Nisaea sediminum: one gene and its partner. The protein of the gene in region 1 interacts with the protein of each later gene in a pairwise test. Links are inferred from orthologs where the notes say so. Each region holds a gene or a part of one and is shown in the gene's direction. Other genes may lie near its edges. The genes, in order: IG122_RS00330 and IG122_RS01680.

Evidence for each region.
Region 2: the proteins of IG122_RS00330 (region 1) and IG122_RS01680 interact in binary tests that used the Escherichia coli proteins (3 or more experiments, as listed by UniProt). The link is inferred for Nisaea sediminum from one-to-one orthologs.

Annotation. Positions count from the first base shown.
Region 1 is NZ_JACZCQ010000001.1:66,508-74,124, forward strand. The notes cover bases 977-3,914. They hold IG122_RS00330 (ferredoxin family 2Fe-2S iron-sulfur cluster binding protein), read left to right. Parts: upstream 977-2,254; coding sequence 2,255-2,575; downstream 2,576-3,914. Other genes in these bases: IG122_RS00320 (RrF2 family transcriptional regulator), read left to right, coding at 977-1,035; IG122_RS00325 (cysteine desulfurase family protein), read left to right, coding at 1,108-2,229; tenA (thiaminase II), read left to right, coding at 2,572-3,264; IG122_RS00340 (methyl-accepting chemotaxis protein), read left to right, coding at 3,383-3,914. In the rest of the region: IG122_RS00315 (alpha/beta hydrolase), read right to left, coding at 1-267; more of IG122_RS00320, read left to right, coding at 622-976; more of IG122_RS00340, read left to right, coding at 3,915-4,702; IG122_RS00345 (methyltransferase domain-containing protein), read left to right, coding at 4,854-5,585; tRNA 2-thiouridine(34) synthase MnmA, read left to right, coding at 5,655-6,830; IG122_RS00355 (YqaA family protein), read right to left, coding at 6,837-7,457. UniProt on the Escherichia coli protein: Ferredoxin are iron-sulfur proteins that transfer electrons in a wide variety of metabolic reactions. Although the function of this ferredoxin is unknown it is probable that it has a role as a cellular electron transfer protein.
Region 2 is NZ_JACZCQ010000001.1:360,750-368,303, forward strand. The notes cover bases 1,917-4,791. They hold IG122_RS01680 (HesB/IscA family protein), read left to right. Parts: upstream 1,917-3,114; coding sequence 3,115-3,468; downstream 3,469-4,791. Other genes in these bases: IG122_RS01670 (cysteine desulfurase), read left to right, coding at 1,917-2,654; IG122_RS01675 (DUF59 domain-containing protein), read left to right, coding at 2,672-3,055; ppc (phosphoenolpyruvate carboxylase), read left to right, coding at 3,659-4,791. Also shown: Fe-S cluster assembly ATPase SufC, read left to right, coding at 1-95; Fe-S cluster assembly protein SufD, read left to right, coding at 115-1,425; more of IG122_RS01670, read left to right, coding at 1,425-1,916; more of ppc, read left to right, coding at 4,792-6,463; IG122_RS01690 (FecR family protein), read right to left, coding at 6,473-7,162; IG122_RS01695 (ABCB family ABC transporter ATP-binding protein/permease), read left to right, coding at 7,467-7,554. UniProt on the Escherichia coli protein: Is able to transfer iron-sulfur clusters to apo-ferredoxin. Multiple cycles of [2Fe2S] cluster formation and transfer are observed, suggesting that IscA acts catalytically.

The DNA of each region.
Region 1 (7,617 bases):
CAGCGCGGACGCGGCATCGCTGAGCTCGCCCTCGCCGCGGTCGAACACGCCCTGGCTTCGTCCGACGCCCCGGAAGTTGAAGCGCAGGGTCGAGAAACCGCGATTCACGAAGTTCTGGAACAGGGAATAGACGACCTTGTTGTTCATGGTTCCGCCATGCTGCGGATGCGGATGCAGCAGCAGGGCGATGGGCGCGTTCTCTTTCTTGCTGTGGACGTAACGTCCTTCGAGACGTCCCTCGGGACCATTCATGATTACTTCAGGCATTCGATCCGTTCCTCAACACCGGCAGGCCGGTTTTCCAGTTCCGGGAAGGGGCTAAGAGTCGCAATAGTCTTCTTTCCGCGACCCGGAAATTAACCGCCGCTATCCCGGTTTACTTTCATTGCGCGATGGCTGTAATCTCATTCTGACAGTCGGAGTCTGGCTTTAGCTCAGTCAGGCTGCCGAATTCAAGTGTAGCATTGCTGCTTTGAAACGGAAGCATGGCGCAACGCTACGGACGGTTCTTTGTTCGACCGTCCAAGGGTACTGAACGGATGGGACCCCGTTCTGCTGAAGAGATCGCCGTTGTTGGGGGCATGGCGATGGGTAACGTGTTCGGCACGGGGGTCATATAAGGTGAAATTCAGTACTAAGGGGCGATATGCCGTTATGGCGGTATGTGATCTTGCGCGACACGACGATGGCCGTCCGGTCTCGTTGGCCGAGATCGCATCGCGACAGAAAATTTCAGTCTCCTATCTCGAACAGATGTTTGCACAGCTCCGCAAGGCGCGGTTCGTGCGCAGTGTCAGAGGGCCGGGGGGCGGCTATCTGCTTGCAATAGAACCGGACCAGATCAAGATCTCCGAGGTGATGACTGCGATCGAGCAGCCGGTGCGGGGAAACAGCGACGACGACGGAATGTTCGCGACGAGGGGATGCGCCGACGATCCGACGAAACCGCTTTGGGAGGAGGTCGGGCGTCAGGTCCTCGGATATCTCGATCAGGTCACGGTCGACGATATTGTGTCGGGGCGAATACCCAATTAACTCCGGAGATTCTTGACGGGATTGCCTCGTCTGCCTATCTCGGCTGTGCGTTTCACCGGGATCCGGATCTCCATGCCCGCGACAGTCTATGCCGATTACAATGCGACCGCGCCGCTTCGGGACGTTGCCGTCGAGGCAATGTCGGGAGCGATGCGCTCGGTCGGCAATCCGTCTTCGGTGCATGGGCCGGGGCGGACCGCGCGGGCCGCGATCGAGAAGGCTCGCGCGCAGGTCGCCGCTCTGATCGGCGCTGCGCCGCAAACCATCGTCTTTACGAGCGGCGGAACAGAGGCCTCTGCGCTGGCACTCAAAGGCGCGGGCCGCCGACGGGTCGTGACCAGCGCCGTCGAGCATGAAGCGGTCCTCGCGGCGGTGCCGGACGCGGTCCGGCTTCCCGTCGACGCGAACGGCATCCTTGATCTCGATGCCCTCCGCTCCGCGCTCGAGGCGGATGGAGGTGAGACACTCGTCTCGGTGCAGTGGGCCAATAACGAAACCGGAGCCCTGCAGCCGATAGAGGAGATCGCCGCCCTCACGCGCACGTTCGGCGCGCTGCTGCACAGCGACGCCGTGCAGGCGGCCGGGAAGCTTCCGCTCGACGTCACCGCCGCCGGCCTCGATCTGCTGTCGCTTTCCGCGCACAAGATTGGCGGGCCCGCGGGAGTGGGAGCGCTCTACGTCCGCGAAGGACTGGATCTTGCGGCGGTGCAGACCGGCGGCGGACAGGAAAAGGGGCGCCGCTCGGGAACCGAGAACAAGATCGGAATCGTCGGGTTCGGCGCGGCAGCCGGAGCCGCCCGTGAAACGCTTGCCGATTGGGATCGCGTCGCCGCCCTGCGTGACCGGTTCGAGGCCGCGGTCCGGGCCGCGGGTCCGGGCGCGCGGATCTTTTCCGCCGCGGCGCCGCGGTTGCCGAACACGAGCTGCGTCTCGCTCTCGGGCGTGCGCGGCGAAACCCAGGTGATTGCGCTCGATCTTGCCGGCATCGCGGTCAGTTCGGGCTCCGCCTGCTCTTCCGGAAAGGTCCGCCGCAGTCACGTGCTCGACGCCATGGACCCGGGTTCCGCCGATGCCGAAACGGCAATCCGCGTTTCCCTTGGCTGGGAAAGCATTGACGAAGATGTCGACAGGCTTGTCGACGCATGGTGCGATTTGTACAACCGCGCGTCAGCCGACACAGAACGATCCGTCTGAGATCGAGAAAGCAACGGAGAGAAACTTGCCCCGCATGACATTCATCGGCCGCGACGGCACCCGGCAGGAAGTCGATGCCCCGCTCGGATACACGCTGCTGCAGATCGCACGCGAGAACGATGTGGATATCGAAGGGGCCTGCGAGGGATGCCTCGCCTGCGCCACCTGTCACGTTCATGTCGCAGCGGAGTGGTTCGACAAGCTGCCGGCGCCGAGCGACGACGAGGAAGACATGCTCGATCTCGCTTTCAATCTCTCCGACACCTCCCGTCTCGGCTGCCAGATCCGCATTACCGAGGAACTCGACGGGCTCGTCGTCACCCTGCCGCCGGACGGCTCGGCATGAGCGCTGCGCTCATTCAGGAGGGAAGTTATCTCGATCGCCTGATCCGTTCCGCCCCCGAGGCCTGGTCGGCCTATACCGGACACCGCTTCGTCGCCGGCATGGCGGACGGCACGCTGCCGGAAGCGGCCTTCCGGCACTATCTCGGCCAAGACTATCTCTTTCTGATCCATTTCGCCCGCGCTTATGGGCTCGCCGTCTACAAGTCCGAGCGGCTCGAGGACATGCGCGCGGCCTCCGCCGTGATCAGCGGCATTCTCGACGTCGAGATGGAGTTGCACGTCAAATACTGCGCCGGCTGGGGGCTCTCCGAGGTGGAGATGGCGGCGCTTCCCGAAGATCCCGCGTGCATGGCCTATACCCGCTACGTGCTGGAGCGCGGCATGGCGGGCGACGTGCTCGATCTGCATGCGGCGCTTGCGCCCTGCGTCGTCGGCTACGGCGTGATCGGGCAGCGGCTTGCCAACGACCCGTTGACGAGGCGGGAAGGCAATCCCTATCTTGCCTGGATCGAGATGTATTCGGATGAGGAGTATCTCGACCTCGCCCGCGGCGCGGCGGCGCATATCGAGGATCTCGCCGCGCGGCGAGGCGGTGAGGCCCGCTTTGCCGAACTGGCGAAGACCTTTGAGGCCGCCACCGTTCTCGAACGCGATTTCTGGCAAATGGGGCTTGATGCGGTAGCGGGTTAACCATTTTCGTTGTATGGAAAATACACGCGCTTTCTGAATGTAATGGCGTCGCTCTACCGTAAAGAGTAGGCTGTATGCTCAAAAATATAATTTAGATCAATAGCTTAAGGCGGGTTTTATGGTGGAAATCCGGATCAAGCATATCGCCTGGCTGGTGATCTGCGGCTTGGTGGCATTCGGAGTGGTTCTCGTCGCGGCAGTGGTTGCTTTGCATGCCGAAATCGGGTCTCTCCAGGACACATGGGCGAGCCTGAAAACCGATTCGGAAGCATCGGCTCTCCTCGGACAGCAGATTTCCGACCTCCGAGAGGTCATTGCGCTCGCCTTCTGGGGGGTGCCGCCGCTGATGGTCTTCGGTGTCGCGGTAACGGTCTGGGTCTATTTCTTCCGGATAACAAATCCCCTGACCTCCCTGACCTCGACGACGTCGGTGCTGGCGGGCGGCGGTACAGATGTCGAGGTCGAACATACTGACCGGAAGGATGAAATCGGCGAGCTGGCGCGTGCCATGCTCGTCTTCAAGCAGAACATCATCCGCGAGAGCGAAGCCCGCGCCGAAAAGGAGCGCCTGCAGCAAGCGGAGCTCGAGAAATATCAGCAGGTATCCAGACTGACCGACGAGTTCGAGGCGGTGATCAAGGCCTTCATGGACGATCTGACGTCTTCTGTCGCCGACCTGAAAGAGACGGCGAAGAGTCTCGACCAAGTGGCGGGAACCAATCAGAGCCAGTCCGGGCAGCTCGAGGCCTCCGCCGGTACGGCGACCCAGAGCGTCGAAATGGTCAGTCAGGCGGCGGATGAACTCTCCCGTTCGATCCAGCGGGTCGTCGAGAGCGTGCAGACCTCAAGCCGGATCGCCGCCCAGGCGGTCGAGAAGGCGCGTAGCGCCGACGAGGCCATCGCGACTCTCGAGCACAATTCCCAGAAGATCGGCGAGGTGGTCGGTCTGATCCGCGATATCGCGGAGCAGACGAACCTCCTGGCGCTGAATGCGACCATCGAGGCGGCACGCGCCGGCGAGGCGGGCAAAGGCTTCGCGGTGGTCGCGAACGAGGTCAAGAACCTGGCAAATCAAACCTCCAGTGCGACCGGCGAGATCGAGAACCACATTCTCGAAAATCAGGACAACACGCGGAATATCGTCGGCATCATCCGGGAACTCAGCGACACCATCGACCGGATGGAGCAGAACAGCCGCGAAGTCTCCGACACGATGAGCGAGCAGCACGATCACACGAGACAGGTCGCGATGAACACGCGGCAAGCGACGGACAGTGCCCACGAGGTCAACAATGTCGCAGCGAGCCTCGGAAAATCGTCGTCCGAAACGCTTCAGGTCGCGGACCGGATGGCTGCGGCTTCGGAGAAGTTGGACGAGCGCGCCCGGATGCTGTTCGAAAAGGTTCAGGCCTTCCTGTCCAACATCAACCGCATCTGAGCGGATGAAGAAAGCCGCCCCATATTGGAACGGGCGCCATGAATCGGACGGGTTGACGGTTCGCGATTGTGGGTATGTATTCTCCGGCCTGCGTCGCCTGTGCTACGCTTGTTTTCCCTGACAAGACTGATTCGGAGGGGGCTGTCGATCCGTGGGCTTGAATGTATGGGAAATCGGCCAGATCGCGTGGCTTATCGAGAATCTGAAAAAGCGGTCTCAAGGCGGAACTTTCAGAACGCTTAGCCTCGGATATCCGGACCTTCTGATCAGCCGTCCGCAACTGGTTGCCCTGATCGGCGAGGAAGCGACGTCCCGGGTATCGCTCCGGGAAAACGCGGAGCATATCGCGCGGGCCCACAAGCAACATCATCTGCAGGGATATGTCCCCGATGCCAAGGATCTGTTCGCAGAGTTTGGATCAGATTTTCTGGCGATCGATATCCAGCAGTTCCCCACGACCGATATGGTGGTCGACCTCAACGAGCCGCTTCCGGAGTCACTTGTCGGTCAATTTGATCTGGTGATCGATCCCGGGACGACAGAGCATTGCTTCAACGTGGCGCAATGCATGAAGAATTCCTCCAGCGCTCTCAAGGTCGGCGGCGGAATCTTCCATCTGGTGCCCGGGAGCTATATCAATCACGGATTCTATTCGTTCTCCCCGACCTTCTTCCTCGATTACTATGAGCGAAACGGGTTCCTGACCCTGAAGATAGTGCAGGTCAGTTTTGACGATGACTGGAATGCGACCGAGCACGACCGGATGACGTTCGACGTGCTGGACGATCTGCCTGCCGGTCCGGTCCTTCTGGATGTTATTGCCCTGAAGGTCGAGGAGAAGGAGATCACCTGGCCGCGGCAGCGAATGTATGGTGGTCCCTAGATATGTGACGGGGAGCCATGCATCGAGATTTCTTGTCTCCGGCGTGGCTTTTCCTATATTGCGCCCATCATGACCGCCACGAAGCTCAACTCGCTCGGTATTGCCAAGGCCCCGAAGGACACACGGGTCGTCGTCGCCATGTCCGGCGGTGTCGACAGTTCCGTGACCGCGGCGCTGATGGCCGAGCAGGGCTATGACGTGGTCGGCATTACCCTGCAGCTCTACGACCATGGTGCGGCGCTCGCCAAGAAGGGCGCCTGCTGCGCCGGGCTCGACATCCACGATGCCCGCAACGTGGCTGACAAGCTCGGCTTTCCGCATTACGTGCTCGATTACGAGAGCCGGTTCCGGCAGGAAGTGATCGACGACTTCGCCGACAGCTATCTGCGCGGCGAGACGCCGATCCCCTGCGTGCGCTGCAATCAGACGGTCAAGTTCCGCGATCTTCTGGCGACCGCGAAGGATCTGCAGGCGGACGTGCTCTGCACCGGCCATTACGTGCGCCGGGAAGAGGGGCCGGAAGGCGCGGAACTGCACCGGGCGATCGATCCGCAGAAGGATCAGAGCTACTTCCTCTTCGCTACCACGCGCGCGCAGCTCGATTTTCTCCGTTTCCCACTCGGCGGGATGGAGAAGGAGGAGACCCGCGAGCATGCGCGGCGCTTCGGTCTCGCCATCGCCGACAAGCCGGACAGCCAGGACATCTGCTTCGTGCCGAACGGCCGCTATGCCGAACTGGTCGAGAAGCTGCGTCCCGGCGCGGCGGAGCCGGGCGAGATCGTGCATGTCGACGGCACCGTGCTCGGACGGCATGACGGGATCATTCATTACACGGTCGGCCAGCGCAAAGGCCTCGGCATCGGCGGGCGCCGGGACGAGGACGGCAATGCGGATACCGAGGCGCTCTATGTCGTGCGGCTCGACCCCTCGGCACGGAAAGTCATCGTCGGCCCGCGCGCTGCGCTGGGACGGGACACGGTCTTCGTCGGCGAGCTGAACTGGCTCGGCGACGCATTGCCCGGTGACGAGGGCGTGTCCATCGAGGTCAAGCTGCGTTCGGCCTCCAGGCCGGCGGGAGCCACGCTCTACAGCAATCCGGACGGATCGGGGCGGGTGGTGCTCGATACCCCGCAGCACGGGATCGCGCGCGGCCAGGCAGCGGTGTTCTACGCGCCGGGCGACTCGACGCGAGTGCTTGGCGGCGGCTGGATCACCGGCACGGAAGAACGCGCCGAAGCGGCCTGATCCCGCCTATCCGAGAAACTTCACCAGTGCGAAACCGCCGATCAGCAGCAGGAAGGCCGCGGTGGTCCAGAGACCCAGGTTCTTCTCGATCGTCTTCTGCACCGCCGGCCCGAAGCGCCAGCAGAGCGCCGCGACGAGATAGAAGCGGATGCCGCGCGCCAGGACGGAGGCGATGACAAAGATCGCGAGATCGAGATGGGTGACTCCGCTGGCGATTGTGATCACCTTGTAAGGGAACGGCGTGATCCCCGCGCCAAAGACGATCCAGGCGCCCCATTCGTTGTACTGCGCGGTGAAGGCGGCGAACTTTTCCGCATAGCCGTAGAACTCCAGCAGCGGCAGGCCGACGGTTTCGTAGAGCAGCGCGCCGATGGCGTAGCCGGCCAATCCGCCGATCACAGAAGCGGCGGTACAGATTCCGGCGGCGCGCCAGGCGTTCCTTCGGTCCGCCAGCACCATCGGGATCAGCATGGTGTCCGGCGGGATCGGGAAGACCGAGCTTTCGATGAAGGAAATCAGCGCCAGCCAGTAATTGGCGTGCCGGTGGGCGGCGGCCCGCATCAGCCGGTCGTAGGTCGCTTGCAGCATGTCGTCCTGCCTGTCCTGAAGCCTGATCGGGCGCGTCACCGCTCCGCTTTATCAGCCGCCGGCGGCAGCGCGCAAGGCCGCCGCTTGGCGATTGACCGGGCAAGCTGTTTGGCTATGATGCGCGCTCCTCGCCGAGGCGGGGCCCCTGTGGCGGAATCGGTAGACGCGGCAGACTCAAAATCTGTTTCCGGCAACGGAG
Region 2 (7,554 bases), 300 kb from region 1 along the record:
TGGCCTATGGCAAGATCCAGAAGTCCGGCGGCAAGGAACTGGCCCTCGAGCTCGAGGAAAAGGGCTACGCCGACTTTACCGGCAAGGCTGCCTGACCGGATCGGAGAACGAGACATGCCGAACGACATGGCACATGACAATCCGCTGCTGAAAGCTTTCGGCGCGGCGGCCCTCGAGGGTGCGCCCGCCTGGTTCGGCGAGGTGACGCAGAAGGGAGCGGCGCGGTTCGCGGAGCTCGGATTGCCGACCAACCGGACCGAGGCCTGGAAATACACCAGCCTGCGCAGCCTCGGCGGCCTTGAGTTCACTGCACCGGCCAAGAAGGCCGAGGCGGTGGAGATCCCGCGGGACAGCATCGCAGGGATCGAGGGTATCGAGATCGTCCTGGTGAACGGCCGTCTGGACGAAAGCCGGTCCGGGCTCGACAAACTGCCGGCAGGCCTTCTGATCACGCCGCTCGCAGACGCGCTGCAATTCAAGGACGGCGTGACCATAAGCACCCTTCAGGACGAGAGCATGATCGACGGGCTCCCGCTTGCGGCGCTCAGCACGGCCGGCATCACCGGCGGCGTGCTGATCGAGATCGCGAGGGATGCCGACATTGCAAAACCGATCCACATCATCTCGATCGGGACCGGAAACACGGCCTTCGCCCCGCGCAACGTCATCTGGGTCGGCCCGAACGCCAAGGCCACGCTGGTCGAGAGCCATGTCGGCGAGGGCGGCTACTTCTCCAATTCGGTCACCCATGTGACGGTCGAGGACGAGGCGGTCTTCCATCACTACAAGCTGCAGAACGAGTCCCGCGACGCCTATCACGTCGCCATGACCCACGTGCTTTGCGGCGAGAAGACGGTCTACGACAATTTCGCACTCTCCTGCGGGGCGAAACTGGCGCGCAACGAGATCCGCAGCAAGCTCGACGGCTCGGAGATCCTCTACGCGGTGAACGGTGTCTACATGGCGGCCGCGAACCAGCATCTCGACAACACCACCTTCATCGAGCATGCGAAGCCGAACAGCGAGTCGCGCGAGATCTACAAGGGCGTGCTGGACGAGAACGGCCGCGGCGTCTTCCAGGGCAAGATCCTGGTACAGCGTCCGGCGCAGAAGACCGACGGCTACCAGATGAACCGTGCTCTGCTGCTCTCCCGCAAGGCGGAGATCGACAGCAAGCCGGAGCTCGAGATCTACGCCGACGACGTGAAATGCAGCCACGGCGCGACCGTCGGTGAACTCGATGCCGAACAGCTCTTCTATCTGAAGGCCCGCGGCATCAGCGAGCATGATGCGCGCAACATGCTGATCGAGGCCTACCTTCGGGACGCGCTGGACGAGATCCGGGTCGACAGGGTCGCGCGGGCCTTCGGCGAGAAGATCTCCGATTGGCTGGCCGCGCGGATCGCACGGGAGGAAGCCGCGTGATGAATGAGTTGGCCTACGACGTCGAGGCGATCCGCCGGGACTTCCCGATCCTTTCGACTGAAGTCCGCGGCAAGCCGCTGGTCTTCCTGGATTCCGCCGCATCGGCGCAGAAGCCGCGCCAGGTGATCGAGGCGGTGACGCGGATGTACGAGGCCGAGTATGCTAACGTGCATCGCGGCCTGCATTACCTGAGCGAGTTGGCGACCGCGCGCTACGAGGGTGCGCGCGAGAAGGTTCAGCGTTTCATCAATGCCCGGCACAGCCACGAGGTGATCTACACCCGCGGCACGACGGACGCGCTCAATCTCGTGGCGCATTCCTATGCCCGCGCCTTTCTGGAGAAGGGCGACGAGATCATCATCACGACGATGGAGCACCATTCCAATATCGTGCCGTGGCAGATGGTCCGCGATGAGAAGGGCCTGGTGCTGAAGGTCGTCGACGTCGACGACGAGGGCGCCTTCCACATCGCCGATCTCGAGGCGCTGATCACCGAGAAGACGAAGATCATCTCGGTCCCGCATGTCTCGAACGTGCTCGGCACGGTGCTGCCGGTGAAGGAGATCGCGGCGCTGGCGCACAGGGCCGGCGCGGTGCTCGTGGTCGACGGCGCCCAAGGCGTCACCCACATGCCGGTCGACGTTCAGGACCTCGACTGCGACTTCTACGCCTTCTCCGGCCACAAGCTCTACGGCCCGACCGGGATCGGCATTCTCTACGGCAAGGAAGAGCTGCTGGAGAAGATGCCGCCGGTGCAGGGCGGCGGCGACATGATCAACACCGTGACCTTCGAGAAATCGACCTGGGCCGACCTGCCGCACAAATTCGAGGCGGGGACCCCGCCGATCGTCCAGGCGGTCGGTCTCGGAGCCGCCGTCGATTATGTCGAGAAGATCGGCATGGCCGCGATCGGCGCCCATGAGACAGACGTGCTGAAATATGCGACCCAGCGTCTCGCCTCCGTCGAGGGCCTCAGGCTGATCGGCACCGCACCCGGCAAGGCGAGCGTCCTGTCTTTCGTCATGGATTGCGCGCACCCGCACGACATCTCGACGATCATCGATCAGGCCGGTGTCGCGGTTCGTGCCGGGCACCATTGCGCCCAGCCGCTGATGGACCGTTTCGACGTGCCGGCGATGGCCCGCGCCAGCCTCGGCATGTACAACACGCGCAAGGATATCGACGCGCTCGCCGACAGCCTCGAAAAGGTGAGGGAGATCTTCGCATGATGCACGGAGGCCCTGGTATGCACGACTTCCTCGACCTTCCGCCGCCGGAAGAAGGCATCGTCGCCGAACGCGGCGAACCTCTCGCCGACGGCGTCGAGGTCGCCAAGGAAGACGCCATCGCGCTCGCCCTCAAAGAGGTCTACGACCCGGAAATCCCGGTCGACATCTATGAGCTCGGCCTGATCTACGAGATCGCCATCGCGGAGAACGGAGACGTCCGGATCGTAATGTCCCTGACGGCACCGGCCTGCCCGGTGGCGGGACAGCTTCCGATCGACGTCGCCGAGAAGGCCGCCTCCGTGGAGGGCGTCGGGCGCGTGCAGGTGGAACTGACCTGGGATCCGCCGTGGAACCCGGAACGGATGAGCGACGAAGCGCGCCTCGCCCTCAACATGTTCTAGAAACTGATCTGCCTCATCATTATATTAAAAGGGCAGGCTCATCAGAGGACAGAGACATCATGTTTCAACCCGGTAAAGCCCCGATAACATTGACAGACGCCGCCGCCGGCAGGGTCAAGGACCTGATGGCTGCCAATCCCGAGGACGGCGTTCTCGGGCTGCGCGTCGGCGTGAAGGCGAAGGGCTGCTCCGGTCTCAGCTACTTCGTCGAATACGCCAAGGAGCGGAAGAAATTCGAGGATGTGGTCGAGGACAAGGGCGTGACGATCTTCGTCGACCCGGCCTCGGTCATGTTCATCCTCGGCTCCGAGATGGATTTCCAGCAGGACAAGTATTATTCGGGCTTCGTCTTCAAGAACCCGAACGAAACCAGCCGCTGCGGCTGCGGCGAGAGCTTCAACGTCGCCTCCTGATCCGCCGATTTCCCGGCCTACAAGAGTAGCGTTGGCCGCCCTCCATGGGCCAGCTGATCGCGTTCGTTCTTGACCGACGTGTCAGATCGTCCTTCCCTGTTGTGGGAATGCTGCACCTGCGAACAGCAGTCGATGCAGTCTGGCCCCGCGCCGGCCGAAAAAGGCGCCCGTTCGAGGAAGCGAGGGAAAGATGCCGGACGAAAGCCACCTGGACTCCGCCGGCGATCAAGTCGCCGAAGACTCGAAGGATGCTCCCCTGCGCGAGGATATCCGGTTGCTCGGGCGTCTGCTCGGCGACACCGTGCGGGAACAGGAAGGTCAGGGGATCTTCGATGTCATCGAGAAGATCCGGCAGATATCCATCCGCTTTCACCGCGATGACGAGCTGCAGGCCAAGCTTGAGTTGGAAGAACTGCTCGCACGTCTCAGTCCAGACCAGTCGGTGCAGGTGATCCGTGCCTTCAGCTATTTCTCGCACCTCGCCAACATTGCCGAGGACCAGCACCATATTCGTCGCACCCGGGCGCATGACATTCAGGGCTCGGCCGCGAAACGCGGAAGCATCGAAGCGGCACTTGGCGCGGCTGAGGAGGCAGGATTTTCAGCGACCGACCTGGAACGTTTTTTCGCGGAAGCGCTTGTTAGCCCGGTCCTGACGGCACATCCGACCGAGGTCCGGCGCAAGAGCACGATGCGTCGCGAGATGGCGGTTGCGGACCTGATCTCCAAGCGGGAACGGGGACTGTGGACCCCGGAAGAGGCGGCGGATATCGACGACAAGCTGCTCCGCGCCATCCTCACTCTCTGGCAGACCAATCTGCTGCGCCAGACCCGCCTGACGGTTGAAGACGAGGTCGAGAACGGGCTGACTTATTATGACTACACCTTTTTCCGGGAGCTTCCGCGGCTTTATTGCCGACTTGAGGACAGGATCGCCGCGATGGCCGGAGAGGGCGCGAAGATCGATCTTGCCTCTTTTCTCCGGATCGGCAGTTGGATTGGTGGCGACCGGGATGGCAATCCTTTCGTGACCGCGGAGGTCATGGAGCGCACCCTTCAGATGCAGAGCGAGAGGGTGCTGCGCTTCTATCTCTCGGAGCTGGAGAAGCTGGAGGACGAGCTCTCGCTCTCGCTCCGCATCGTCTCGGCCTCTGCGAAGCTGACCGAGCTTGCGGATGCGGCTGCGGATACCTCGCAGCACACTGCGGTCGAGCCTTACAGGCGCGCACTCTCGGGCATGCGTGCGCGGCTCGATGCGACTTTGGGAGCGGTATTGAAGCCTCTGCCGCGGGAGCCGATGCCGGTGCATGGCAGGACCTCGGACGAAAGGAACGGTTACGCCCTTCCGGAGGAACTTCTCGCGGATCTGGAAGTCATCCACGACTCTCTGGTCGAGAACGGCTCCCGCCTGCTGACCGAAGGCCGCCTCCGCCGGCTGCGCCGCGCGGTCGATTGTTTCGGCTTCCATCTCGCGAGCCTCGACATGCGGCAGAACTCCGAGGTGCATGCGAAGACGATGGCCGATCTGCTGTGTGCCGTTGGCGCCGCGGAGGATTATGCCACGCTCGACGAGGAGGCCCGGATCGAGCTGCTTTCAGCGGAACTCGCCAATTCGCGTCCTTTGGTGCGGCCGTTCGAGGCTTATGCCGAGGAGACCGAGAAGGAACTCGCGATCTTCCGCACCGCCGCCGCGGCGCACCGGCGCTATGGGCAGAGGGCCATCGCGACCTCGATCATCTCGAACACCCAGAGCGTCTCCGACCTGCTCGAGCTCGCGATCCTTCTTAAGGAGGTCGGGCTGGTCACGTCCGACGGCGGGAGCCGGGTGAATGTCGTGCCTCTGTTCGAGACCATCGAGGACCTGCGCAACTGCGTCGGAATCATGGACCGGCTGCTTGCGATCCCGGCCTACCGGGCGCTGGTCGACAGTCTCGGCGGCACACAAGAGGTGATGCTCGGCTATTCCGACAGCAACAAGGACGGTGGGTATCTCACATCCGGCTGGGAGCTCTACAAGGCGGAGATCGCGCTGATCGAGCTGTTCCGGAAACACGGCGTCCGGCTACGTCTGTTCCATGGCCGGGGCGGGACAGTCGGTCGCGGCGGCGGCCCGAGCTTCGAGGCGATCCTCGCCCAGCCGGCCGGCGCTGTGGACGGACAGATCCGGCTGACCGAGCAGGGCGAGATCATCTCGAGCAAATACACCAACCCGGATCTCGGCCGTCGCAACCTCGAAATCCTCGCCGCCGCCTGCCTCGAGGCCTCGCTGTTGCGGCCCGAGCGCGACGACATTCCGCCAGCCTATCTCGAGACCATGGAAGCGCTCTCGGCGGAAGCGTTCAAAGCCTACCGCGCGCTGGTCTACGAGACGCCGAGGTTCGACGAGTATTTCTGGGGCTCGACCGTCATCAACGAGATCGCGACGCTGAATATCGGCTCGCGTCCGGCGTCGCGGAAGAAGCTCGGGAAGATCTCCGACCTGCGTGCCATTCCGTGGGTTTTCAGCTGGTCCCAGTGTCGACTCATGCTGCCGGGTTGGTACGGGTTCGGCAGTGCCGTGAAAGCGTGGCTTGCAGATAATCCGACGACCGGTCTTGAGCAGTTGCGCGCGATGTATCGTGACTGGCCGTTCTTCGAGGGACAGCTCTCGAACATGGCGATGGTGCTGGCCAAGACGAACATGGCGATCGCCTCGCGCTACGCCGAGCTGGTCGAGGACAAGGAGCTGCGCGAGACGATCTTCCACAGGATCAGGGATGAGCGGCAAGCCTCGGTGGAGGCACTGTTCGAAATCACCGGGGCCAGTTCTCTCCTGGAGAACAACCCGCTGCTTTCGCGCTCGATCTCGAACCGTTTTCCCTATCTCGATCCGCTCAACCACCTGCAGGTCAACCTGCTGCGTCATTACCGCCGCGAGCCGGACAATCCGAAAGTCCTCCGGGGCGTCCAGCTCACGATCAACGGCATTTCGGCCGGTTTGCGCAACAGCGGTTAGGTTGCCCGGTTAGCACCCGCCGCCGCTCCCGTCACCGCCGCTATCGTTTCCGTCTCCACCTCCGCCGCCACCGCCGGCGGGGCCGTCCAGCCCAGCCCCTTTTTCAAGACCGATATCCGGAGCAGGGGGCTTTACGCCCATTTCCACCACCGATGTGTTCGAGGCGACCCGGGCGTTCTGTCCTGCCGGCACGGATTCGCTTCCGCCGCCGATCCTCGGCATGATCACGACCTCGCCTTCGTGGACCGCGACCGTCGTCGTACCATCCTCGGCGACTTCGATCGTGAAGTCCGTGCCGCGGATACCGATAATCGCTGTCGGGGTCCCGATCCGGACTCCGTCTTTCTTCATGCGTCCGGTGATGAAGCGCATCAGCCCCCGACTTACTTCCGCCTGCAGATTGCCAGCGCCGGAAACCGGGTCAAAGACAAAGCGGTCGACCGTGACTTCCGCCGCGGATCCGAGGCGCAATTCGGTATCGTCAATAAAACGGACATGGAGCGCACCGCCGTCCGGTGTACGCAGCCGCTGGTTCATTTCAACTGGGTCGCGGCGATAGAGCGCTTCCCATTTCGTTGCGCTTGGTTGCTGTTTGTATCCCCAGACCTTGACCAGGCTGACGGTACCGACCTCGGCGTGAGCGCTCGCCGCCTGCATCAGGCTGCAGACCAGCGCCAGCATTATCATGAGCTGTTTCATATCCCCCCCGGATATGGCATGTCCCGACCGCCTGGCGGGATGCCGCGGAGGAGCGGTGCCTTTTTGTCGTCTGAATGGGGTCTATTTGGGGCTCGTGCCGCCTAAATCCTGACACGACATCTACGCCGCCGGCATCGGAAGCGGTTCAGCCGGTCAGCCCATGCCGTCGACGGCATGTCGAACCTGCGCCACCGATACCGAGCTTGCCGGAGCCACTGGACTTGCACAAAGGTTGATTAGTTCGATATTTATCGAACATATAACCAAGCGGTATGCCGTTCCAATCCGCCAGTTAGGAAAATTCATGCCCCGCCGCCCGACCGCGAACCTCACCGAATCCGACGCTCCCGCGACGGCCGATATCCAGACGGTGAAGACGCTCTTGCCATATC